2 regions of the Paraburkholderia kururiensis genome follow, and region 1 is predicted to be linked to the other one. Evidence: riboswitches for the same ligand, from Rfam matches in the RefSeq annotation. Region 1 holds a riboswitch; the other holds the start of a gene.
The links. Region 1 has a riboswitch for cobalamin ahead of cobG (precorrin-3B synthase). Riboswitches for the same ligand answer to the same signal wherever they lie in the genome.

Region 1 (12,101 bases):
TCACCGTGGCGTTCACCTGCTCGATGCCGGCCGACTGCTCGTCTGAAGCGAGGCTGATCTCGTTCATGATGGTGTTCACGCGCGCCACCGCATCCACGAGTGCGCTCATCGTCGAGCCCGCCTGTGCGACGAGCTTGCTGCCGTCTTCCACGCGCTGCGTGGAGTCGCCGATCAATTCCTTGATCTCCCTCGCCGCCGACGCGCAGCGCTGCGCGAGCCCCCGCACTTCGGCCGCGACCACGGCGAAACCCCTGCCCTGCTCGCCCGCGCGCGCCGCCTCCACCGCGGCGTTGAGCGCGAGGATATTGGTCTGGAACGCGATGCTTTCGATCACGCTCACGATGCCCGCGATCTTCGACGCGCTCTCCGAAATCGAGCCCATCGTCGAGACCGCGCGCTGCATGGCGTCGCCGCCGCGCGAGGCAAGATCCGCGGCGCCCGCGGCATGACTGCGCGCGTCGCGCGCGTTGTCGGCGTTCTGGCGCACGGCCGCCGTCAGTTGCTCGACGCTCGCGGCCGCCTGCTGGAGCGAAACGGCCTGCTGCTCCGTGCGCGCGGAGAGATCGACGTTGCCGCTCGCAATCGCCCGCACGTCGCCCACGATGGTGTGCGCGCTCGTGCGTACCTGCAGCACGGTCGTCGCGAGCCCCGCCTGCATCTGCCTGAGCGCATCGAGCAGATACGCCATTTCGTTTCTGCGCGTCGCCACCACGTGCGCCGTGAGATCGCCCTGCGCGATCTTCTGGAAGTGATCCACGGCGAGATGAATGGGCCCCACCACCGCCTTCGTGAGCGCACGCTGGGCCACCACGCCGATCACGAGCGCAACAAGCGCCACGGCCACCATGCCGCCCACGAGCTTACGCAGGCGCGCATCCGCCGCTTCGTAGCGGGCCTTTTCGCGCGCTACCTGGAAGTCTTCGAGCGCGCCGATCGCCTGCTGATAGGCCGCGAAAAGCGCGGGCGGCATCTCGCGCTGAGTCTGGAGAAAGTTGAACGTGTCGTCCTGATCGAGCTGCGTAAGCGCCTTCGTCACCACTTGATCGAGCAGCGCCTGGCGGTGTTGCTGCAACGTGGCAACGAGCCCCTGTTCCGTGGCGTCGGCGGCATGCAGGCGCGTGTAGGCGTCGAGTTCCGCGTTGCTTTGCGCGAGCAGTTCGTGCAGCCGCGCGATGGCCTCTTTCGCCGGCTGCCCTGCGCTCAGCATCTGCCCCACGTCCCCCAGCGCGCCGCGCAGCACGAGCATGCGTTCAGAGCTGGTCTTCAGATGCAGCAGCGACGCCGTATCGTCGCGATACATGGCTTCGAGCGAGGCATTGCCCGCATAGAGCCCAGCGATGCAGGCCCCCACGACGAGCATGAGCAGGACGGTATAGCCGCCGATGGTCGCGGCCAGCCCGCCGCGGATGGTCAGTTGTTTTCGCATGACGTGCCCTGAAGCGCCGGCCGGCGCATGCCGGCTGGGCGCGGGATACCCCGGTTCGGATGGACGAGCTGCGTGCGGTGCCCGGCCATCGCGCCACGCATCGGACGATTAACCGGGACCACCCATCGGGATGACGTCAGGACAGGTCAGGAAATTTTGCGCGCATCCGACATGGATATGACGAATTGCGCCAGCTTCGCAGGCAGGCGGCCTGGAGCCGCCGCGCAGGCTTCATCGACCGGCGGCCTGCGCGCTCGCATACAGCGACGAATCGGCGAAACCTTCGGCGGCCAGCACGCGGCCCACGAGAATCAGCGCCGTGCGTTCGATGTCGGTCTGCTGCACCTTCGCGGCAATATCCGCAAGCGTGCCCGTCACGCGTTCCTCGTCGGGCCAGCTCGCGCGGTAGATCACCGCGACCGGGCAGTCCGCGCCATAGTGGGGCAGCAGTTCGTCCACGATGCGCGCGATGTGGCGCACGCCCAGGTGAATCGCCAGGGTGGAACCGTGGCGCGCGAGGTCGCCCAGTTGCTCGCCTTCGGGCATCGCGGTTTTCGTCGCATAGCGCGTGAGGATCAGCGTCTGCGAGATGCCGGGCAACGTCAGCTCGCAGCCGAGCGCCGCCGCGCAGGCGGCCGTCGCCGTCACGCCCGGCACGATTTCGTACGGAATGCCGAGCGCGCGAATGCGGCGAATCTGCTCGCCGATCGCGCCATAGAGCGACGGGTCGCCCGAATGCACGCGCGCCACGTCCTGCCCGTTTCGATGCGCTTCGGCGAGCAACGCCACGATGGCATCGAGATCGAGATCCGCCGTGTTGACCACACGTTCGGCCGTGTTGCCCGCAAGCACCGCAGGCGGCACGAGCGACCCCGCATACAGGATCACCGGACAACTGCGCACGAGGCGCTGCCCCTTGACCGTGATGAGTTCGGGGTCGCCCGGCCCGGCGCCGATGAAGTACACCGTCATGCGTTCGCTCCGCGATGCGTCGTCGGTTTGCGGTCCGCCGCCGTGCGCCACGCGCGAAGGGCCTCGAGCAGCGCGACCGGTTCGTCGAACGTGCGGTCCGCGTTGGGCAGCGTGGGACGCTGCAACAGGATCACCGGCAAGCCGCGTTCGCGCGCCACGTCGAGCTTCGCTTCGGTGGCGCCGCCGCCGCTGTTCTTGCTGACCACGACGTCGGTACTGCATGCGTCGAACAGCGCGCGCTCGCCTTCCAGCGTGAACGGGCCACGCGCGCCGATCACACGGCAACGCTCGTTGCCGGGATGCGCGTCGAGGCAGCGCACGGTCCAGTATTGATGCGCGGGAATGCGCTCGAGATGCGCGAGCGGCTCGCGACCCGTGGTGAAGAGCGGCCGCTCGAACGGCGCGAGCGCCGCCATGAGCTGGGGCCAGCCGCGCACGAAGCGCCAGTCGTCGCCCGGTCCCGGCTGCCACGCCGGACGCCGCAACGCCCAGCACGGTACGCGAACCGTGCGGCACGCCGCGACCGCGCTGCCGCTCATGTTCGCGGCATACGGATGGGTAGCGTCGATGACGAGGTCCACGCGCTGTTCGCGCAGATAGCGCGCGAGCCCGTCGCCGCCGCCGAAGCCGCCCACGCGCACCTGGCACGCCAGATCGACGGGTACCTTGCCGAGCCCCGCGAGGCTATAGACGTCATCGTGTTTGAGGCTGCGCGCGATCTTTAGCGCCTCGCCGGTGCCACCGAGCAGGAGTACGCGCGTCATCGTGCCTCGCCGACGAAGCGGCCCTCGCGGTCGACGGCGAACATCTCCACGGCGACGTCGGGCGGCACGATGCCGCGTGCCACCCGGAGCGCCTCGCGGCACACGATGTCGCCCAGCGCGATGCCCTGCGCCTGCGCGAGCGCGAGCGCCTGCTGGCTCGTGTTGGCCGCGCGCATGGCGGCCTGCAACTCGTCGCTCGCGCCGTGTGCCGCGGCCCATTGCGCGAGCAGCGGCAAATCGATGCTCGATTGCCGGCTGTGCAGATCGAGGTGCCCGGCCGCGAGCTTGCTCAACTTGCCGAATCCGCCGCACACGCTGAGCCGCGCCACGGGCGCGCGGCGCAGGTGCTTCAGCACGGCGCCCGCGAAGTCGCCCATTTCGATCAGCGCCATGTCGGGCAAGCCGTAGCGCCGGCGCATGGCGTCTTCGCTTGCGTTGCCCGTGCAAGCAGCAAGGTGCGCGATGCCGTTGGCGCGCGCCACGTCGATACCCTGATGGATCGACGCGATATAAGCCGAGCACGAGAACGGCCGCACGATGCCGGTGGTGCCGAGAATCGAGAGGCCGCCCACGATGCCGAGCCGCGGGTTCATGGTCTTGAGGGCGAGGGCCTCGCCGCCCTCCACGCCGATCGCCACCTCGAAGCCGCCCGTGTAGCGATACTGCGCCGCGAGTTGCGCGAGGTGGTCGCGCATCATCTGGCGCGGCACGGGATTGATGGCGGGTTCGCCCACGGGCACGACGAGCCCCGCGCGCGTCACGGTGCCCACGCCGGGCGCGGCGTGAAAGCGCACGCCGGGCGCCTCGCTCGACCGCACGCGCGCGAAGACCACGGCGCCGTGCGTCACGTCCGGGTCGTCGCCCGCGTCTTTGACAGTGGCGGCTTCGGCGCCGTCGGCGCCATCGCGACCATTCACGAAACGGCAATACGTTAGCTTCATCTGAACATGCTGTCCCTTCGGTAAGACAATTTCGGACACCTCGCTTGCCTCGCCTGCCAGCAGCAGACGCGCCGCCGCCAGCGACGTGGCCGTCGCACAGCTTCCCGTGGTGTAGCCGCTGCGCAGCGGGCGCGGCGCTTCGTGCGTTTCGTCGCGCATCATCGGTGCGTGCCCTCGCGAGTAGCCGCGCCGGCATCGTCGCGTAGAGGTTTCGTGACTTCGTAGAGCGTGACCGGCAGCGCCGGCCGCCACGTGTCGAAGCCGCCCAGCGGCTGTGCCTCGTTGAGCGCGATGCGCGTGAGCGTGCCGCCGCAGCGGTCGCGCCACGCCATGAGTGCGGCGTCGCCCTGCAACGTCACCGCGTTGGCCACGAGCCGGCCGCCTTCGCGCAGGCTCGACCAGCAGGCCTCCAGCACGCCGGGCACGGTCACGCCGCCGCCGATGAAGACGGCGTCGGGCGCGGGCAAGCCGGCGAGCGCCTCAGGCGCGCGGCCCGCCACGAGCACGAGCCCGGGCACACCGAGGGCGTCGCGATTGTGTTCGATGAAACGCTGGCGGCCCGCATCGGCTTCGATGGCAATGGCGCGACACGAGGCGTGCGCGCGCATCCATTCGATGCCGATGGAGCCGCTGCCCGCGCCCACATCCCAGAGCAGTTCGCCGGGACGCGGCGCGAGACGCGCGAGCGTGATGGCGCGCACGTCGCGCTTGGTGAGCTGGCCGTCGTTGAGAAAGGCGTCGTCGGGAAGGCCGCACGTGAGCGGCAACGAACGCGCCTCCGTTGCCTCGCAGGCGAGCGCCACGACGTTGAGCGCGGCCACGTCCCGCGCTTGATCGGACGGCCAGGCCGCGGCACGCACGTCGATGCGGCGTTCGCGGTCACCGCCCAGATGCTCGAACACGTGCATGCGCGTGGCGCCGAAACCGCGCTCGCGCAGCAGCGCGGCGATGGCGCCGGGCGACTCGCCGTCGCGGCTCAGCACGAAGATGCGGGCGCCGTCGTGAAGATGCGCGTTCAGCGCGGCAAGCGGGCGCCCTACGAGCGACGCCACCGCGACTTCCTGCAACGCCCATCCGAGCCGCGCCGCCGCGAGCGAAAGCGACGACGGCGCGGGCAGCACGCGCCATTCGTCGGCGGACAGCGCCCGCGCGAGCGTGGCGCCGACGCCGTAAAACATGGGGTCGCCGCTCGCCAGCACGCACACCGGCTTGCCGCGCCGCGCGAGCACCGGTGCGATGTCGAACGGCGACGGCCAGGCCTCGCGCCGCGCCGCAATGCGCGCGGGCAACATGGCGAGGTGGCGCTGGCCGCCCACCACCACATCCGCTTCGAGCAACGCGCGTCGCGCCGCCCGGCCGAGCCCGGCAAATCCGTCTTCCCCTACACCTACCACCGTCAGCCAGGCGGGCATTGCATCGTTTCCTTTGAGCTTGATCAGTGCCGCTTCGCGCCGGTCTTTGCAGGCTTTACTGCGGCCTTCCTGCGCGGTCGTGCCCGTCGCAAAAAAGAGGATAATACCGCCTCGCCGGTGCCCTACGGGGCTGAAAAGGGAACACAGCCAAGCTGTGGCTGCCCCCGCAACTGTGAGCAGAAAGTCCGCGCCGCCACGCGCCACTGGACGATCGGGCAAGCCAGCCGATCCACCGGGAAGGCCGGCACGGACGCCGGGTCGCACATGGTCTTCAACGCGCTTTCGTACGTTTTTCGCGCGTCTTCCATGCGGCAACCCGGCAAGCTGCGAGCCAGGAGACCTGCCGGCCAGGACGTTCCGTTCGTGCAAGCCAACACCGGGCGGGGTGCACCGGTGCCGCGCGCTCTCCTCGCCACGCAAGGAGAACACCTGGCCGCAGCGCGACGCCTGATTCCTCACTGAGCTTTTTCACCGATCTCACTGAACGCGAGCGCTGCGCATTGAGCCACGATCCGACTCCTTCGCTTCGGCCTTCCGCCTGTCCCGCGCTGACGCGCATCGTCAGCGCACGCGACGGCGGGTTGTGCCGCATCAAGCTGCCCGGCGGCGAGCTGCACGCCGAACAGGCCATCGCGATTGCCGAGGCGGCAAGCGAACATGCCGGCGGTGTGATCGAACTGACGAACCGGTCCAACGTGCAACTGCGCGGCGTGCGCGCCGGCCACGAGCCCGCGTTGATTGCGCGGCTGCTCGCGGCAGGGCTCGGGCCGCGGCAGTTTCCGGATGCGTCGCCTCTTGCGTCCAAGGCGTCGTGCGACGCGCCGTTGTCGACGCCACGCCTTGCCGCCGCCGACGACGTGCGCAACGTGATGGCGAGTCCCTCCGCGGGCCGCGACATCGGCGCACTCGTCGACACGCGGCATCTCGCCGCACAACTGCTCGCGCTGCTGGAAGGCGAGCCGCGTTTCGCCGCGCTCTCGCCGAAGTTCGCGTTGCTGCTCGACGGCGGCGAACGGCTCGCGGCGCTCGATCATCCGCACGACATCTGGCTCTCGGCCATCGCGCCGGAACAGCACGCCGGCCAAACCTGGTTCGCGTTCGGCCTGGCGGGCGAACCGTCGTGCACGCAGCGTTGCGCGCTCGCCGCCGTGCAGGCGGTCGACGTGCCCGCGCTGGTTCGTGCGCTGCTCACGCTGTTCCTCGACCTCGCCCGCCCCGAAGAGACGCGCATGCGCCACCTCGTCGCCGCGCACGGCGAGATCGCGCTGCTCGAACACCTGGCATACCGTATCGATTTTCCGCTGCGCCGTGACGCCGCCGTCGACGCATGGCGCCGCGCGCCCGCCGACGCATCGCTGCGATTCGGCGCTCACCGGCAACGCGATGGCGAACGGTGGTACGTAGGCGCGCAGCCGCCGCTCGGCCGCCTCGATGCGCCCACGCTGCGCGAACTCGCGCGGCTCGCACAACAGACCGCCGCCACGCTGCGCGCCACGCCGTGGCAAGGCGTGCTGCTGGTCGACGTCGAAGCGTCCGCGGTACCGCAGGTCCAACGCGCTCTGGATGCACTCGGACTGATTCAGGACGCGCGCCATCCGCTCGCAAGACTCGTTGCGTGCGCGGGCTCGCCCGGTTGCATGAAGGCGCACGCCGACACCAAAGCCGATGCCCTCGCACTCGCGCCGCATCTGCCAGACGACGTGCAAGTTCACGTGAGCGGCTGTGTGCGCTCGTGCGCCGCCGCGCACTGCGCGCCCTACACGCTGCTCGCCGTGGAGCCGGGCCGCTACGACGTCTATCGGCGCGTCGAACAGGCGGCCGCACAATCGCCGTCCGACGAAAGCGGCGCCCTCGGCGCAGGCCCCGCCACCCCGCGCTTCGGCGAACGCCTCGACACCCATCTCACCCTCGACCAGGCCACGCGCGTGCTTCACGCGGCGCGCCTCGCGTACGGAGTTTCTTCCCATGCTTGATTACGTCCGCGACGGCCAGGCCATCTATCGCGCGTCTTTCGCGACGATCCGCGCCGAGGCCGACCTCTCCCGCATCCCGCCCGACCTCGAAAAGCTCGCGGTGCGCGTGATCCACGCGTGCGGCATGGTCGATATCGTCGATGCGCTCAAGTTTTCGCCGGGCGCGGGCACGGCAGGGCGCGATGCGCTCAAACGCGGCGCGCCGATTCTCTGCGATGCCCGCATGGTGGCCGAAGGCGTCACGCGCGCGCGGTTGCCCGCGGCGAACCCGGTGCTCTGCACGCTCGGCGACCCGGCCGTGCCCGCGCTTGCAAGCGAGCTTGGCAACACGCGGTCGGCGGCGGCGCTCGAACTCTGGCGTCCTCATCTGGCCGGCAGCGTGGTCGCCATCGGCAATGCGCCCACCGCGCTTTTCTATCTGCTCGACATGCTCGACGCGGGCGCACCGCGGCCCGCGCTGATTCTGGGCTTTCCCGTGGGATTCGTCGGCGCCGCCGAATCGAAAGCGATGCTCGCCGCCGACAGCCGCGGCGTGCCGTTCGTGATCGTGGAAGGCCGGCGCGGCGGCAGCGCGATGGCCGCGGCCGCCGTCAACGCGCTGGCCTCGGAGGCTGAATGACAACAGCGCGAACGACAGAGCGCACGACACCGCGCGGACGGCTCTACGGCATCGGCGTGGGCCCCGGCGACCCCGAACTGCTCACGCTCAAGGCACTGCGGTTGCTCAAGGCCGCGCCCGTGGTGGCGTACTTCGTCGCGAAGGGCAAGAAGGGCAACGCGTTCAGCATTGTCGAAGCGCACCTGGCCGGCGAGCAGATCCAGTTGCCGCTCGTCTACCCCGTGACGACCGAAGCGCTCGCCCCGCCGCTTTCGTACGAGGCGATCATCGCCGACTTCTACGACACGGCGGCCGCCGTGGTGAGCGCGCATCTGGAGGCGGGCCGCGACGTGGCCGTGATATGCGAGGGCGACCCGTTTTTCTACGGCTCGTACATGTACCTGCACGATCGCCTCGCGCCCCACTTCGACGTGGACGTGGTGCCCGGTGTCTGCTCGATGCTGGGCGGCGCGGCGGTGCTGGGTGCGCCGCTCGTCTATCGCAACCAGAGCCTGTCGGTGCTCTCCGGCGTGCTGCCCGAAGACGAACTGCGCCGCCGCCTCATGGATGCGGATGCGGCCGTCGTCATGAAGCTGGGCCGCAACTTCGAGAAGGTGCGGCGCGTGCTGGACGAACTGGGCCTCGCGAGCCGCGCGCTCTACGTGGAGCGCGCCACGATGGCGAACCAGCGCATCGTGCCGCTCGCCGAAGTGGACCCGATGGCGTCGCCGTATTTTTCGCTGCTCGTCGTGCCGGGGGAAAGATGGCAAGGGTAAGCACGCCGCCCGCGATCGTCGTGCTGGGACCCGGGGCGCTCGGCACGGCGCGGCGCATTCAGGCCTGCTATGCGGGCGCGCAATTGCACGGGCTGCATGCGCGCGTGGACGCCGACGTGACCTTCACCGAACTCGGCGTCCATCTGCGCACGCTCTACGCGCAGGGCACGCCCATCGTGGTGCTGTGCGCGGCGGGCATCGTGATTCGCAGCCTCGCGCCCGCGCTGGCGAACAAGGGCAGCGAGCCGCCCGTGCTCGCCGTGGCCGAAGACGGCAGCGCCGTCGTGCCGCTGCTGGGCGGCCTTGCGGGCGTCAACGTGATGGCGCGCGAGATTGCCGCGGCGCTCGGCGTAGCACCCGCCATCACGACGAGCGGCGAGCTGCGCTTCGGCACGTGCCTGCTCAATCCGCCGGAAGGCTACGCGCTTGCGAGCCTCGAGCAAGGCAAGCGTTTCGTCTCCGATCTGCTCGCGGGCGAACATACGCGCATCGAAGGCGAAGCACCCTGGCTCGACCGCGTGCCGCTGCCCGTTGACGAATCGGCGCGGCTCACGATCCGCGTGACGGCGCAGGCATCGGACGAACGCCGCGATGAACTCGTGGTGCATCCGAAGAGCGTGGTGGCGGCGGTGTGGGCTTCGAGCGCGCCGGACAGCGCGCATGCGGCTTGCAACGATGGCGCAGCGCACGACCTGCGAACGAACGACAACGCGAGCGGCGAAGAGAACGACCTGGACGCCACCGACGGCGCGATCGCAGCACGACGACTCAACAGCCGTTCCAACTCCGATGGCGAACGCGACTCGACCGGCACGTCCATCACGAACGCCGCCGCCTCCATCGTGCACCGCGTGCGCGAGGCGCTGCGCGCGCAAGGTTTGGCTCCGCTCGCGCTCGCCGCCTTGCTCACGCCCGAAGAGCGCATGGACGACGAGGCCCTCGAAGAAGCGGCGCGTTCATTGGGCGTGCCGCTTCGGTTCAGCGCCTCTGCTGACGCAACACTGCAAGGCAGCGCACCGCACGAGCGCGCCGGACAACTGCTCCGCGCAGCGTTGCGCGTGCCTCACGACATCCATACGCACCGCAACGGTATCGCCCTCGCCGTTGCATCACAGTCTGTTACCTCGGCGCTGCCGGGCAAAGCGCGCGGACGCGTGACCGTGGTGGGCCTCGGCCCCGGCAGCGCCGACCTGATGGTGCCGGCCGCGCGCGCGGCGCTCGCCGATGCCACCGACGTCCTCGGCTACGCGACCTACGTGAACATGGCCGGCCCCTTCCGCGACGATCAGCGCGTGCATCCCACGGACAACCGCGAAGAGCTTCAGCGCGCGCGCCACGCATTCGCGCTCGCGAGCGAGGGGCGGCGCGTGGCGATCGTCTCGTCCGGCGACCCCGGCGTGTTCGCCATGGCAGCCGCCGTGCTCGAAGCGCTGGATACCGCGGACGACCCGCGCTGGCGCAAGGTGGCGCTCGCCATCGTGCCGGGCATCTCGGCGGCCATGGCCACGGCGGCGCAGGCGGGCGCGCCGCTGGGCCACGACTTCTGCATGCTCTCGCTCTCGGACAACCTCAAGCCGTGGCGCATCATCGAGCAACGGCTGCGCCACGCCGCCGAGGCCGATCTGGTGATGGCGTTCTACAACCCGATCTCGCGCGCGCGGCCCTGGCAGCTCGACCGCGCGCTCGACATCGTGCGCGGCTACCGCGCGCCGCAAACGCGCGTGGTGCTGGGCCGCGACATCGGCCGGCCCGGCGCCACGCTCGTCACGACGACGCTGGGCGCGCTGCGCGCCGATCAGGTGGACATGCGCACGATGGTGATCGTCGGGTCGTCGACCACGCGCGGCGTGGCGGGCGGCCCGCACGGCGAGTGGATCTATACGCCGCGGTGGTACGAGGCGTGATGGCGAGCCCGCGCGCCGCGTTTCAGCCGTGCGCGCTTGAGCACGCTCCGCTTGCCCTCACGCGATCAACGTTTCCGCCCGCACCCACTCCGCGCCCCACGCCTGCGCGAGCCGGCCGCAGACCTGAAGCGCCGGCACGTGGCGCTCGAAGTCCACGAACACGATGCGGTCGGCCCAGGCCGGCTTCGCGGGACGCTCGCTGCTGCGGCCGTCGGTGAGAATCCACAGCGTGCGGTGCTGGGCCGGCTGTCTGCGCGCGGCGCGCTTAAGCACCTGACCCGCCGCACGCAGGCCGAGCGCGAACGGCGTTCCGCCTCCGCCGCCCACCGGCGCGAGCCACCGTTCGTTCCACCATCGCGGCACGGCGGGACCGAAGCGCACGTCGGCGCGCATACCGCCGAAAGAGACCAGCGCCACTTCGACGCGCGCGCGTGCGGCAGAATCGAAGCAGCGCACCAGCAAACCTTTGGCGAGCGCAAGCCGTTCGCCACCCAGCATCGACGCCGAGCAGTCCAGCACGAAGCAATGCAGCTCGCCTCGCGGCGCGGTTTCGTGCACGTAACGCAGATGGTCCGCGCGCAGCGGCACATTGCGCTTGCGCGCGAAGGTGGCGGGCCACGCGATGCGCGTGCTGCCGCCTGTGCCGATGCTCGTGCGAGGTCCGCCATCGCGCCGTGCGCTCACGCCCACTTCACCCGGCCATCGGAATCCGCTGCGCGAGTCAGCGGCGGCGCCTTCCCGATGGCTCAGCGTTTTTTTGCGGACAGCGGGATCACACCCTTCACGTTCGCCATGCCCGTGTGCTCGGGCGCGAGGTAGCCCCAGTCGCGCTCGCCGCTTGCGTTCGGCGTGCCGGCGGCCGGCGCTCCGGCATCGGACTGAGCCGATGAGCCGGCTGCTGGCGAATCATGACGAACGGCGCCGCCTTCCGCGGTACGGCCCTTCCCTTCATGCGCCGCGCCGGCCATGTCGTCCTGCGGCGCGGACGACGCCCCAGGCAACGACGCCCCATCGCCATGCTGCGCTCGCGCCTGCTCACGCCGCCGATGCCGCAGCACCGCGGGCGCGACGCGCTCCACATGCCCCGTCGTGATCGCCGTGGCCCGCTCCAGCGCGGCCAGTGCCCGCGCTGCACGCAGCATGACGAGGTCCGCGCGCAGACCGTCCACGCCGGCTTCGATGCAACGCGCGCTCACGTCAGCGTGAACGGCATCGTCGAAGGCAAGCGACGGCAGTGCCTCACGCGCCTCGCGGATACGTTGCGCGAGGGCTCGCTGCTCGTCGGCATAGATACGGCAAAATGCTTCGGGATCCGTATCGAATGCGAGCCGCGCT
Region 2 (12,101 bases), 1.2 Mb from region 1:
CCCGCGCTGTTGCCGCGCGCGACCGTGGCCATCGCCGCGCTGACCTACGGCGAGTACGCGCCCGCCTTCGCCGGCGCGGGCCACGAGGTGACCGCGCTCGATACGTCGTGGGACACGCTGCCTGCGGGCATCCGTCACGTGATGGTCGCGAATCCGAACAACCCGACCGCCGTGCGCCTCGACGCAGCCGTGCTGCTTCGCTGGCACGCGCAGCTCGTGGCGCGGGGCGGTACGCTTGTCGTCGACGAAGCGTTTGCTGATTCCTTTGCCGATGCCTTTACCGATGCCTCGGGCGACAACAAAGGCCCCGTCTCGCTCGCGCCGCACGTTGCGCAACCCGGGCTCGTCGTACTGCGTTCGCCCGGCAAGTTCTTCGGACTCGCGGGCGCGCGCTGCGGCTTCGTGCTCGCGCAACCAGCGCTGCTGCACGAGCTTGCGGCAAGACTCGGCGCATGGACCGTGAGCGGTCCTGCGCGACACGCGGTCATGCACGCGTTCGCCGATATCGCCTGGCAAACGCGCATGCGCGCCCACCTCGCCGACGAGAGCGCGCGGCTGACCGCCCTGCTGCGCAGGCACGGTTTCGCGCCGCACAGCACGCCGCTCTTCACCTGGACCGCGGACCCGCGCGCCGAAGCGCTGCATCACGCACTCGCGCAACGCGGCATCTGGACGCGATTATTCAGGCATCCTGCGAATCCGCACGACGTGCCGAGCATTCGTATCGGCCTGCCCGCCGATGCCGACGAATGGCAACGTCTCGAACAACACTTCGCTGCGAGCGTCGACGTGCTCGCCCTCAACCGATGAATTTTTTCCGCAGGCTTCACGCGGTCGCTCGCTTGCGTTGCGCGACCACCGTTTCCGTCCGCGCCTTCGCGTCGCGCAGCACGGGCTCACGGCGAACCGCGGCAGGCTTGCTGCTCACCACTCTGGTGCTCCCCGCCGCCCAGACTGCGCACGCGGCCCTCACCGTGACCGACGACACCGGCGCAGCCGTCACGCTCGACGCGCCCGCGCAACGCGTGGTGAGCCTCGCGCCGCACGTCACCGAATTGATCTACGCCGCGGGCGGCGGCGCAAAGCTGGTGGGCGCGGTGTCGTACAGCGACTACCCGCCCGAGGCGAAGAACGTGCCGCGCGTGGGCGACAACAAGGCGCTCGACCTCGAACGCATCGCGGCGCTGAAGCCCGATCTCATCGTGGTCTGGCGGCACGGCAACGCGCAGCAGCAAATCGAACGATTGCGCGAACTGCATGTGCCGCTCTACTTCAACGCGCCGCATCACGTGGACGACGTGCCCGCCACGCTCGTGAAGCTCGGCACGTTGCTCGGCACGGGCGCAACGGCACAGGCCGCAGCCGACGCGTACCGTCGCGAGATCGACGGCCTGCGTGCGCGCTATGCGGCGAAGCCCGTGGTGAGCGTGTTCTATCAGGTGTGGGACCAGCCGCTGATGACGCTCAACGGCACGGACACGGTGAGCGACGTCATCGCGCTATGCGGCGGACGCAACGTCTTCGCGAACCTCGCGCCCGTGGTGCCGACCGTCTCGACGGAAGCGGTGCTCGCGGCCAACCCGGAAGCTATCGTCACGGCCGCGCCCGGCGCCACGACGCCGCGAGGCCGGCTTCCCGGGCTCGATCGATGGCAGGCGTGGCCGGCCATCACGGCGGTGGCACGCAACAACCTCTTTGCCATCGACGGCGATCTGATCGACCGGCCGGGGCCGCGTCTCGCGCAAGGCGCGGCCCTGCTTTGCGAGGACCTGGAACGGGCGCGGTCGAGGCGGCCCGGCAGCGCGAAGTAGTCGCGAGAGGATGGGAATTGAGCGAGAACGCCGGTGCCGCGGACGTCACGCGTTCAAACATTCCACCGCACGAGCGCCCACGGCGAATCCAGCGCGTCACCTCTGAGCCACACCACCGCCGGCAACGCGAGCGGCCATTTCATGCAGTGCGCGAGCGGCAACCCCAGCACACGCGACGCGATGGCGCGAATCACCCCCGCATGCGTGACCGCCCACAGCGCCGTGCTTTGCGCCGCAGGTTGCACCGTGTGCTCGCGAGCCGAACCCGCATCGACCGATGCATCGAACCATGCGCTTACTCGCGTCGTGAACTGCACCACGCTTTCGCCGCCATGCTCGCGCGCGTGTTCGAAGTCGGCGGCCCAGGCGTCGAGCGCGGCGCGATCGATTGCATCCCAACGCTGCAACTCCCATGCGCCGAAGTGCATTTCGGCGAGCCGCGCGTCCGTACGCAAATCGCAGCCCGCATTCATCGCGAGCACGTGCGCGACGTGCGCGCAACGCGACAGCGGACTCGTGAACAGCACGTGCGGCGGCGGCGCATCGAGCGCGGCCAGTCGCGACGTCAACGCGGCGGCGCTCGTTGCCGCGTCGGCGGCGAGCGGCACGTCGCTGTTGCCGTAGCAGACGCCCGGCTCCACAGCGACGGCCGGATGGCGGATCAGAACGAGATCCATGCGAGCGCGGTGAGGTAGAGCGCTATTTCGAACACCTGCTGCGCGAAGCCAAGACAGTCGCCCGTATAGCCGCCGATGCGGCGCACGAAGTAACGCCCCAACGCGTAACGCAGCACGGCGAGCAGCGCGATCACTGCGACGCCCTCACGCCAGTCGGGCCAGACGAACCACGCGAGCCACGGCAACGCGAACGCGCACGCAGCGAGCCACGCGGTCACGCTCATGCGTTGCGCCACGGGCTTCGCCTTGCCTTCGTCGCGCACGTAGTCGAGCGTGACGAGATAGCTCACCGCGCAGGCACGACTCACGGCGTGCGCCGCGATCATCAGTGTCGCAAGACGCCACGGCGTCAACGCCGCAGAAGTCATGGACGAGGCCGACGCCCCCTGCGGCACGGCCAGCGTCACGAGGGTTTGCCACTTGAGCGCGAGCGCCACGAACAACGCGATGGCACCGAACGCGCCGATGCGCGAGTCGTGCATGATGCGCAGCACGTCCTCGCGACGGTACGCGCCGCCGAACGCGTCGCAACAGTCGGCGAGACCGTCTTCGTGGAAGGCGCCGGTCATGGCGAGCGTGGCCGTCATCGAAAGCAGCACGGCCACGCCGGGCCCAAACACGCGCAACGCAGCCAGATAAACGAGTACGCCCAGCGCGCCGACGCAAGCGCCCACGAGCGGGAAATAGCGCGCCGCCGCGGTAAGCCACTGCGGCTCGTAGCCCACCCAGCGCGGCACGGGCACGCGCGTGAAGTAGCCGAGTGCCGTGAAGAAGTAGCGCAGTTCCGCCAGCGGATTCATCAGCGGGGCGCTCCCTTCATGCGCGGCTCGCGAAGTATGCCGATGCATGCGCCCGATGCGCGCTCGCGCATCGCGTATCGCGCGGCTGGGCTTGCCGGCTTACGCATCGCGGTCCGACACGCCGGCTGACTCGAAGCTCGCCATCTCGTTGAGAAACGCGACGGCCGCGCGCAAGAGCGGCACCGCGAGCGCCGCGCCCGTGCCCTCGCCGAGCCGCATGTCGAGCGCGAGCAACGGACGCGCACCGAAGTGGTCGAGCATGCGCCGGTGCCCGGCCTCGTTCGAGGCATGCGCGAACACGCAGTACTCACGCACGTCGGGCGCGATCGCGTCGGCCACGACGAGCGCGGCCGTCGCGATGAAGCCGTCGACGAGAATCACCATGTGCGCTTCGGCGGCGGCGAGGAAGGCGCCGGCCATCATCGCGATCTCGAAGCCGCCGAAGGTGGCGAGCACGTCGAGCGGATCGCCCGATACAGGGTGACGTTCGAGCGCCGCCGCCAGCACGTTGCGCTTCTTCGCGAGGCCGGCGTTGTCGAGGCCGGTGCCGCGGCCTACGCATTCGTCGATGGACACGCCGCACAGCCGGCTCATCAAGCACGCAGCCGACGACGTATTCGCAATGCCCATCTCGCCGAAGCCGATCACGTTCGTGCCGAGCGCCGCGTGATGGCGCACGCGCGCGGCGCCGGCGCGCATTGCCTCCAGCGCTTCGTCGCGCGTCATGGCGGGCTCGTGGGCGAAGTTGCGCGTGCCGCGCGCAACGGGAATGTCGACGAGGTTCGGGCTCGTATCGAGCGGCGTCGCCACACCGGCGTTGACCACTTCGAGCGCGAGATCCGCCACGCCGCTGAACGCGTTGACCGCGGCACCGCCCGCGAGAAAGTTCGCGACCATCTGCGCCGTGACGGCCTGCGGATAAGGGCTCACGCCCTCGTGCGCAATGCCGTGGTCGCCCGCGAAGATGATAAGTGCGGGCCGCGTGACCGAGGGCCGCGTGGTGCGCTGGATCATGCCGATCTGGCGCGCCAGCGTTTCGAGGCGCCCGAGGCTGCCGGGCGGCTTGGTGCGCGTGTCGATGAGATGCTGAAGCCGGTCGCGCAACGACTGGTCGAGCGGCTCGACGACGGGTAATGCGGTTGATAGCAAAGTCATGATGGGTCGACAAGAATCCGTGAAGCCTGATGCAGGACGCCGCAAGACCAGCGGCAACATGAGCGAAACGAGGTGGATCGGGCAGATGAAGCCATGCCGATATACGCGGGGCAATCGGGCGTCGCCCGTATGGAGTGAATGAGACCGCCAACACGCGCGAGGATCATCGGGACAGCTTCTCCGCCGGCAGCGCCGGGATCAACGCTTCGTGCGGGCCGTCGCGAATCAGCACGAGCGGGTAGCCGAACGCCCGGCTTGCGCGCTGCGGGGTCAGCACCTCGCATGCCGGGCCCGCATGCCACGTGCCTTCGCCATCGAGCAGCAGCGCATGCGTGGCGAAGCGGCGCGCAAGATTCAGATCGTGGGACGAAAAGACGACCGTTCGCGCGGCTTGCCGCGCCCACGCCACAAGCGCGTCGAGACAACTGATCTGATGATGCAGATCGAGGTGCGAGAGCGGCTCGTCGAGCAGCAGCAGCGGCGCGTCCTGGCACAGCACGGCGGCAAGCGCCACGCGCTGCCGCTCGCCGCCCGAGAGCGAAAGCACGTCGCGCGCGGCGAAGTGGCCAAGCCCGAGCAGGTCGAGCGCAGCATGCGCCGCGGCGCGATCGGCCTCGCGCTCCCAACCCCATCCGGCCAGATGCGGATAGCGGTTCAGCAGCACCACGTCGAGCACGCTCGCGCTGAACGCGTCGTGAATGTCTTGCGGCATCAGCGCGCGACGCTGCGCCAGTTGAACGGGCGGCCAGTCCGCGAGGCGCGCGCCGTCCAGCGCGAGGTGTCCCGCCGCGGGCTGCACGAGCCCCGCGAGCGCGGAGATCAGCGTCGTCTTGCCCGCGCCGTTCGGCCCGGCGATGCACCAGATTTCGTGCGCAGCAAAGGTCTGCGTGAAGCCGTCGAGCAGCGTGCGCGTTCCCGCGCGCAAGGTCAGATCGTGCGCGGTGAGCGCGACGCGAGTGGACAAAGCGGTTTTCATCGGTGCCGCCTTTTCAACAGCATCCACAGAAATACCGGCACGCCGGCCAGCGCGGTGACGACGCCCACGGGCAACTGCGTGGGCGCCACGACCGTGCGCGCGACGAGGTCGGCGGCCATCACGGCGACACCGCCCGCGAGCGCCGCCGCGGGCAACAGCATGCGCTGGTCGTTGCCGAACGCGAGCCGCAGCATGTGCGGCACGACGAGCCCGACGAAGCCGATGGTGCCGCCCGTCGTCACGGCAGCCGCCGCAGCGAGCGACGCCGTGAGATAGACGCGCAACCGCAGCGGCACGACGGGCACGCCCAACGCCTGCGCGGCGGCATCGCCCCGCAGCAACACATTGAGCTGCGGTGCAACGGGCACTACGACCACCAGCACGATAGTGAGCGCAACCAGCGTGAACCACGGCATGCCGACGCCGTTGAGCTCGCCGGTCAGCCAGAACAGCATGCCGCGCAGATGCGAGTCCGGCGCCAGCGTGAGCAGCAGCGTGATGGCCGCGCCCCATCCCGCAGCAATCACGGCGCCCGTGAGCAGCAGACGCGGCGAGGTGTCCTGCGGCTCGCCACGCCAGAGTTCGCGACGCGCAAGACCGAGCACGAGCAGGATCGACAGCAGCGCGCCCATGAACGCGCTCGCATTGACCATCCACCAGGCTGCCCCGGCGAGCAGCGCGAGCAGCGCGAACACCGCCGCGCCGCCGGAAACGCCGAGCACATACGGCTCCGCGAGCGGATTGCGCAGCAGCACCTGAAGCAGCGCGCCCGCCATCGAAAGCAGCGCGCCGCATGCGAAGCCCGCCAGCGCGCGCGGCAGCCGCAGCGTGCGGACGATCTCCGTTGCGATGTCGGCGCCGTGCGAACGCGCGGGCAGCAGTGCAGCGAGCGCGTCACGCCCGGTAACGGGCACGCTGCCCATCAGCAGCGACGCCACGAACACCGCGAGGGCGAGCGCGGCGAGCACGGCCCAGACCACGACGGCGCGTTTCGCCGTCATGCCGGGCGCGGTGGGCATGAAGAGACGGTTCATCGCCGCCCTTCACTGCTGCTGCCAGCCCAGCGTGAGGTAGGCGCTGCGCCGCGGCGTGTTGTACGTGTAGGCGAGCTCATAGTCCTTGTCGAAGAGGTTCTGGATCTGCGCGGCAACGTACCACGACCGGGTGATGTTATAGCGCGCCGAAAGATTCACGATGCCATAGCCGCCCAGGTTCGAACCGCTGTCGTTGCGCGCGCCGCTCAAGAGCCACTCGCCGCCCACCCGCCAGCTGCCGATACTGCGGTTCGCCGTGAACGAGGCGAAGCGGCGCGCACGTCGGTTGAGGTCGGTGTCCTTGTCTTCGTCCACGGGATTTTGCAGCGTCAGTGCGGCGCGCAGGTCGGTCTTGCCGACATGGCCGCTCCACGAGGCTTCGAGCCCCTGCACCTTCGCGTGCCCCACGTTCTCGGCCATGTAGACGCCGGGCAAGACCTGCGCGGCCTGGATCAGGTTCGAGTAGCGCGTCTGAAAGGCGGTGAGCCGCATGAGGCCGAACGCGTCGGACGCATATTGCAGTGCCGCTTCGACCGAGTGACTGCGCTCGGGCCGGATGGCCGGATTGCCGTAGTACGGGTAATACAGGTCGTTGAAGGTGGGCGCGCGAAACGCGTCGGACCAGCTTGCGGTCGCCTTCCAGCGTGGGGTGATGTCGAAGCCGTAACCGAGGTAGTAGCTGTTCGCGCCGCCGAAATCCGAGTACTGGTCGCGCCGTACGTTGGCCTGGAACTGGCTGCGTCCGAAGCGCCCGGTATAACCCGCGAAGCCGGAATCGACGTGCCGGTTCGGCGCGCTGTACTGGTTCGAATCGAGGGTCTGGTCCAGATGCTCGTAGCCCAGCTGGATCTTCTGCTGCGGCGCGAGCATGAAGTCGTTCTGCCAGGTGTACTGCCGGTTGTCCGAGCTGAAATGGTCCGTATAGACGCCGTTGAGCGCGGTCTGGCTGCGGTCGTTGCCCATCGCGGCGACGAGGTGCGTGGTCCACCAGTCCGTCACCTTGCCGTTCGCGAACACCGAGGCCTGCTGCACCTTCGTGTAGAGATTGTTGAGATCGGTAGGCGCGCCGTATGGGTTGTCGAAGCTGCTGTTGCCGTTCGACTGGAAGAAGCGCACGCCGGCGTCCCAGCGCTCGTTGAACGTGTGACGCAGCGACGCCGACGCGCTTTCGTTCAGATAACCGTTCGCGTTCGGGTTCACGGCCGGCACGAGCGCCGGGTTGATCGACGAGAAGCCGTCGTCCTTCGCGCGCGCGAGCGACACGCTGAAGGTCGTCTTGCCCTCGGCATCGAGCGCGCCCGACACGCCCACCTGCTGGCGCTGCGTGTGATAGCTGCCGTATTCGGTCTCGAAGTTGAAGCGCGGCGGGTAGCTGCCGCCGTTCTTCGTGAAGATCTGCACGACGCCGCCGATCGCGCCGGACCCATAGAGCGCCGACACGTTGCCGTTCACCACTTCGACGTGATCGATCTGGTCGAGCGGAATCTGCGCGATCTGTGCGCTGCCGAGGCTCGTCGAATCCACGCGCACGCCGTCGATCAGCACGAGCGATTCGGTGGCGTCCGCGCCGCGCATGAAGAGCGTGGCCGTGGAACCCGGCCCGCCGTTGCGCACGATCTGCGTGCCGGGCGCGAATTGCAGCAGGCCAGGCAGGTCGTGCTGCGTGGTGTCGGCGATGTCCTGGGCGTCGAACAGCGTGGTCTGCGGGATGGCGTCGGCGAGTCGCTGCGGCCCGCGATCCGCGGTAACGACGACGGGGGCGAGCGTTCGATCGCCGGCAGCGGCGGTCGGCGAGGGCTGTGATTTTGCGTGGGTGCTTACGGCCGCAGCAGAAGCAGAGGCTGCCGGTGGTGCGATGGGCGGTGTGTCCGTGGTCGCGGCAGTATCCGGATTCGACGGCCCGGCCGATACCGCAGGCGTCTGGGCCAGGACGGCCAGCGGCAAGCCCGTCAGGGCGAGCAGCGTCGCGCGGGCGAGAGGGGTAAGCATGGAGCGATTTTCCTGTGGTAGCGTGCCCGGCTTCGCTCCCCGCGAAGCCGATGCGTCATGAGGCACGCACCCACGCCAGACAATCCGCCAGGGCCGCAGCCGGTGCCGGCAATGCTGGCGAAGCAGCGCGCCTCGCCCTCTGGCCGGTATCCGGGCTGACGACGCATCGATTCGCCTTCCCACGCACGTGTGCGCAGTGGCTTGCAGGCACGCCGCGCGACGGATGGAATCGTCGGCGGCGCACGTCGAATCGATAGGCACGCGATGTGATGCGCGTGCAGTCGCTTACCGTTGCGGGGGCAGCACAGGTTGACGCGTCCGGGGCCGGACTTCGCTCCCTGTTTCCCGTTTAACCGCGCTTGCGTTGGGCGCAGGCGCGGGCACCAGAGTGCGGCAAGTGTAAGGAGGCGTACGCGCGAGCGTCAAGGAAGCCCTGGGCGGTGCCGGGACATGGCGGGGAGACATCAAGGAAGACCGCGAAAACTGTCAAGGATGGTCAAGAACGTGATAGCGGAAGGTGTCAAATCGGCGGCGACAAGCATCGTCTTCAAGGGAGTACGAAGAAGCGCCGCAGCGGCGGGGACTGCACAAAAGTGCCTTGCGGCAAGGGCCGGCACGCATTTCGCGTTCCGCTGACGCGCGTTGCGGGGGCTTCGCAGCAGGAAGCCGGCTGTTACGTCTCGAAACGACACAGATGACAGAAGCGCGCGCATTCCGCGCTAAAATGCCCTCCTTTAGAGGACGCAGCACATGCTCAACGAACTCGAAACACTCTCCCAGAACATCGGGCGGCTGATAGAAATCAATCAGCAGCACCACGAGGCGCGTCACGCGCTCGAAGAGCAGGTCGCGCAATTGCACGCGCAACTTGATGGCGCGCGCGCCGAAATCGAACAGCTGCGCGAGGAACGCAACGCGCTGCAGGCGGAGCGCGACACGCTGTCGGCGAAGATTGACGACGCGCAGGTCCGGCTCAACGCCATCCTCGAAAAGTTGCCGCGCGCCAAGGGCCAGGGCGAACCGGACAACCAGCTCGATCTGCTCGCTTCGTCGCAACAGGAAGAAGAACGCGAAGAAGGACACCACGCGCACGGTGAAACGGCTTCGGGCACTCACGAAGCGCGCCACGGAGAAAACGCATGAGCACGAAACTGATCGAAGTGTCGATTCTCGGGCAGAACTATCGCCTCGCCTGCTCGCCTGAAACGGAGCCCGCGCTGATCGAAGCGGCGGCACGTGTGGATGCGGAAATGTCGAAGGTGCGCGAGCACAGCAACGTGCGCGGCACCGACCGCATCGCCGTCATGGCAGCGCTTTCGCTCGCATCCGAGTTGCTGCGCCTGCAGACGAGCGTGCGCCACGGCGAAGCTTTCCCCGCCGAAGAAATCCGGCGTACAATGCGCCAGATGAATGAGCAGCTGGGTACTGTGATTCAACAGTACGGCGTGCAGTAAAGTTGAACGGCAGTATTGAACACAGCGCGTTCAATCCATATATACTGCGCTCTTCAACAAACCGGCCGCGTTGCAGCGGCGCGAAAAAGCGGTTTGAGCAGCAACGGTTTCAAACAGGTTTAGTCAGCTTCCCTGCCTGGTTCGCCAAGGTCATATATTCCTTGAACCAATGCCATGTGCACGGTTGCGGAAATTTGTAGCACGGGCGTGCGCGTCACTCTGTCTGATGTACCCGAAGTGCTGCTAACTGCGACCAATTCTGAACCTCAGGTTCAGGATGCCGGCCTAGCGGCTAAGGCGGGGACCTATTCGAACGGCACCGGACGAGAGTCCGGTGCCGTTTTACTTTGCGGCTCGTTGTTTTGCGGCCTGTCGCCTTGCGGCCGCTCCCAGGCTGTTGCCTTGTCGTCCTCGTTGTCTCGCGGTCCCGTTACCGCACCGCCTCTTTCTTCAACGCTCACTTTCGACGTTCACTTCGACTCATGCGCTACTGGCTGATGAAGTCCGAACCGGACGAAGCAAGCATCGACGATCTCGCCAACGCACCCGGGCACACGCTGCCCTGGACCGGCGTTCGCAACTATCAGGCACGCAACTTCATGCGCGACACGATGCGCATCGGCGACGGCGTGCTGTTCTATCACTCGAGTTGCCCGGAGCCCGGCATTGCGGGGCTCGCCGAGGTCTCCTCCACGGCCTACCCGGACCCGACCCAGTTCGACGCGAAGAGCCCCTACTACGATCCGAAGTCGAGTCGCGAAGAACCGCGCTGGCTGCTGGTGGACGTCGTGTTCAAGAAGAAAGTGCCGCTGATTCCGCTCGCGGCACTGCGCGAGCACCCCGAGCTTGCCGACATGCGCGTGCTCGCGAAGGGCAACCGGCTTTCCATCACGCCGGTCACCGAAGCCGAGTGGCGCTTCATCACGAAGCACCTCATGTGATGCGAGCCGGCGGCACACGAAGTGCAGTGCCGTGCCGCCGTCGCATTCACGACCATCCGCCGCAATCGTCGAGACAGGGAACCCCGCACGCATGATGCGGGCCTAACGGCACGCAAGCGCTATGCCACGCGGGGCCGCGGCGGATGCACCTCCGCTCGCGACATTGCCGCGTCGTTGCGCGCTTGCGCTGCGCACGCATTCGAAGGTGCGAAGAACCCGTTCAGAAGGAGTCAAAAATGACCAGAAAGACTGCGCTTGCCTTCGCGATCACGCTCGCCACGGCCGCGCCGCTTGGCCTCTCGCTCGTCCCTTCGGCCGCCTGGGCGCAAAGCGACGCGCGTTATCAGCCTGCGGGCGTGCTGTCGCTCTCTGCCCAGGCCAGCGCCGAAGTCCCGCAGGACGTCGTGGAAATCACGATGTTCTACGAGCAGGAAGCAAGCGACCCCGCCTCGCTCACCACCACACTGAACCAGCACGCGGACCGCGCGCTTCAGCAGGCCAAGGGCACGGCAGGCGTGACGGCACGCTCCGGCCAGTTCTCGATCTATCCGTCCACGGACCGCGATGGCCGCATCTCGGCATGGCGCGGTCGGACGGAAGTGGTGCTGGAGTCGCGCGACTTTGCGGCGGCGTCGCGTCTCGCCGGGCAGCTCGCCTCCGGCATGCAGGTGGGCAACGTGCAGTTTTCGCTCTCGCCGGAAGCCCGCCGGGCCGCCGAACAGAAACTCTCGGGCGAAGCCATTGCGTCGTTCCGCGACCAGGCGTCGTCGGCCGCGCGCGCGTTCGGCTACAGCAGCTACTCGATTCGCGAGGTCAACGTCGGGTACGGTGGCATTCAGCCGAGGCCCGTCATGATGATGGCCGCGCGCGCCATGTCGGCGGAAGCGAAGGCCGCGCCGATGCCGCTGGAAGGCGGTACGTCGACCGTGACGGTCAACGTGTCGGGATCGGTACAGATGAAGTAACGTTGCGCCGTCCGCCGCTTCAGCGTGACGGCGCGAAATCAGGTGGGCTCAACGTGACGCCGGTTCGGTCCACCTGAATCCAGCCCGGTTCAACTCGCCTCGGCCGGCCGCCCCGCTTCGCGGCCATGCCGGCGATAAGCCCACACCATCATCGCGCAGCCCACGAGAATCATGGGCAGCGAAAGCCATTGGCCCATCGAAAGGCCGAGGGCGAGCAAGCCAAGGAAGTCGTCCGGTTCGCGCGCAAACTCCACCGTGAAGCGGGCCAGACCGTAGCCGATCAGGAACATCGCGGACAC

Region 2: another riboswitch for cobalamin. It lies ahead of U0042_RS23365 (TonB-dependent receptor domain-containing protein); the one in region 1 lies ahead of cobG (precorrin-3B synthase).

Annotation. Positions count from the first base shown of each region.
Region 1 covers NZ_CP139965.1:6,351,484-6,363,584, forward strand. Annotated here, with positions in the region: gene U0042_RS28390 (methyl-accepting chemotaxis protein) at 1-1,426, opposite strand, end outside; gene cobM (precorrin-4 C(11)-methyltransferase) at 1,658-2,398, opposite strand; gene U0042_RS28400 (cobalt-precorrin-6A reductase) at 2,395-3,162, opposite strand; gene U0042_RS28405 (cobalt-precorrin-5B (C(1))-methyltransferase) at 3,159-4,262, opposite strand; gene cbiE (precorrin-6y C5,15-methyltransferase (decarboxylating) subunit CbiE) at 4,262-5,515, opposite strand; cobalamin riboswitch at 5,614-5,878, shown strand; gene cobG (precorrin-3B synthase) at 6,016-7,488, shown strand; gene U0042_RS28420 (precorrin-8X methylmutase) at 7,481-8,107, shown strand; gene U0042_RS28425 (precorrin-2 C(20)-methyltransferase) at 8,104-8,862, shown strand; gene cobJ (precorrin-3B C(17)-methyltransferase) at 8,850-10,766, shown strand; gene U0042_RS28435 (VWA domain-containing protein) at 10,824-11,456, opposite strand; gene U0042_RS28440 (ATP-binding protein) at 11,513-12,101, opposite strand, start outside.
Region 2 covers NZ_CP139965.1:5,198,126-5,210,226, reverse strand. Annotated here, with positions in the region: gene cobD (threonine-phosphate decarboxylase CobD) at 1-810, shown strand, start outside; gene U0042_RS23395 (cobalamin-binding protein) at 807-1,811, shown strand; gene cobC (alpha-ribazole phosphatase) at 1,865-2,488, opposite strand; gene U0042_RS23385 (adenosylcobinamide-GDP ribazoletransferase) at 2,473-3,288, opposite strand; gene cobT (nicotinate-nucleotide--dimethylbenzimidazole phosphoribosyltransferase) at 3,388-4,443, opposite strand; gene U0042_RS23375 (ABC transporter ATP-binding protein) at 4,607-5,419, opposite strand; gene U0042_RS23370 (FecCD family ABC transporter permease) at 5,416-6,453, opposite strand; gene U0042_RS23365 (TonB-dependent receptor domain-containing protein) at 6,463-8,442, opposite strand; cobalamin riboswitch at 8,566-8,845, opposite strand; gene U0042_RS23360 (ATPase) at 9,193-9,585, shown strand; gene U0042_RS23355 (cell division protein ZapA) at 9,582-9,896, shown strand; RNA gene ssrS (6S RNA) at 10,023-10,204, shown strand; gene U0042_RS23345 (EVE domain-containing protein) at 10,379-10,837, shown strand; gene U0042_RS23340 (SIMPL domain-containing protein) at 11,074-11,802, shown strand; gene lgt (prolipoprotein diacylglyceryl transferase) at 11,892-12,101, opposite strand, start outside.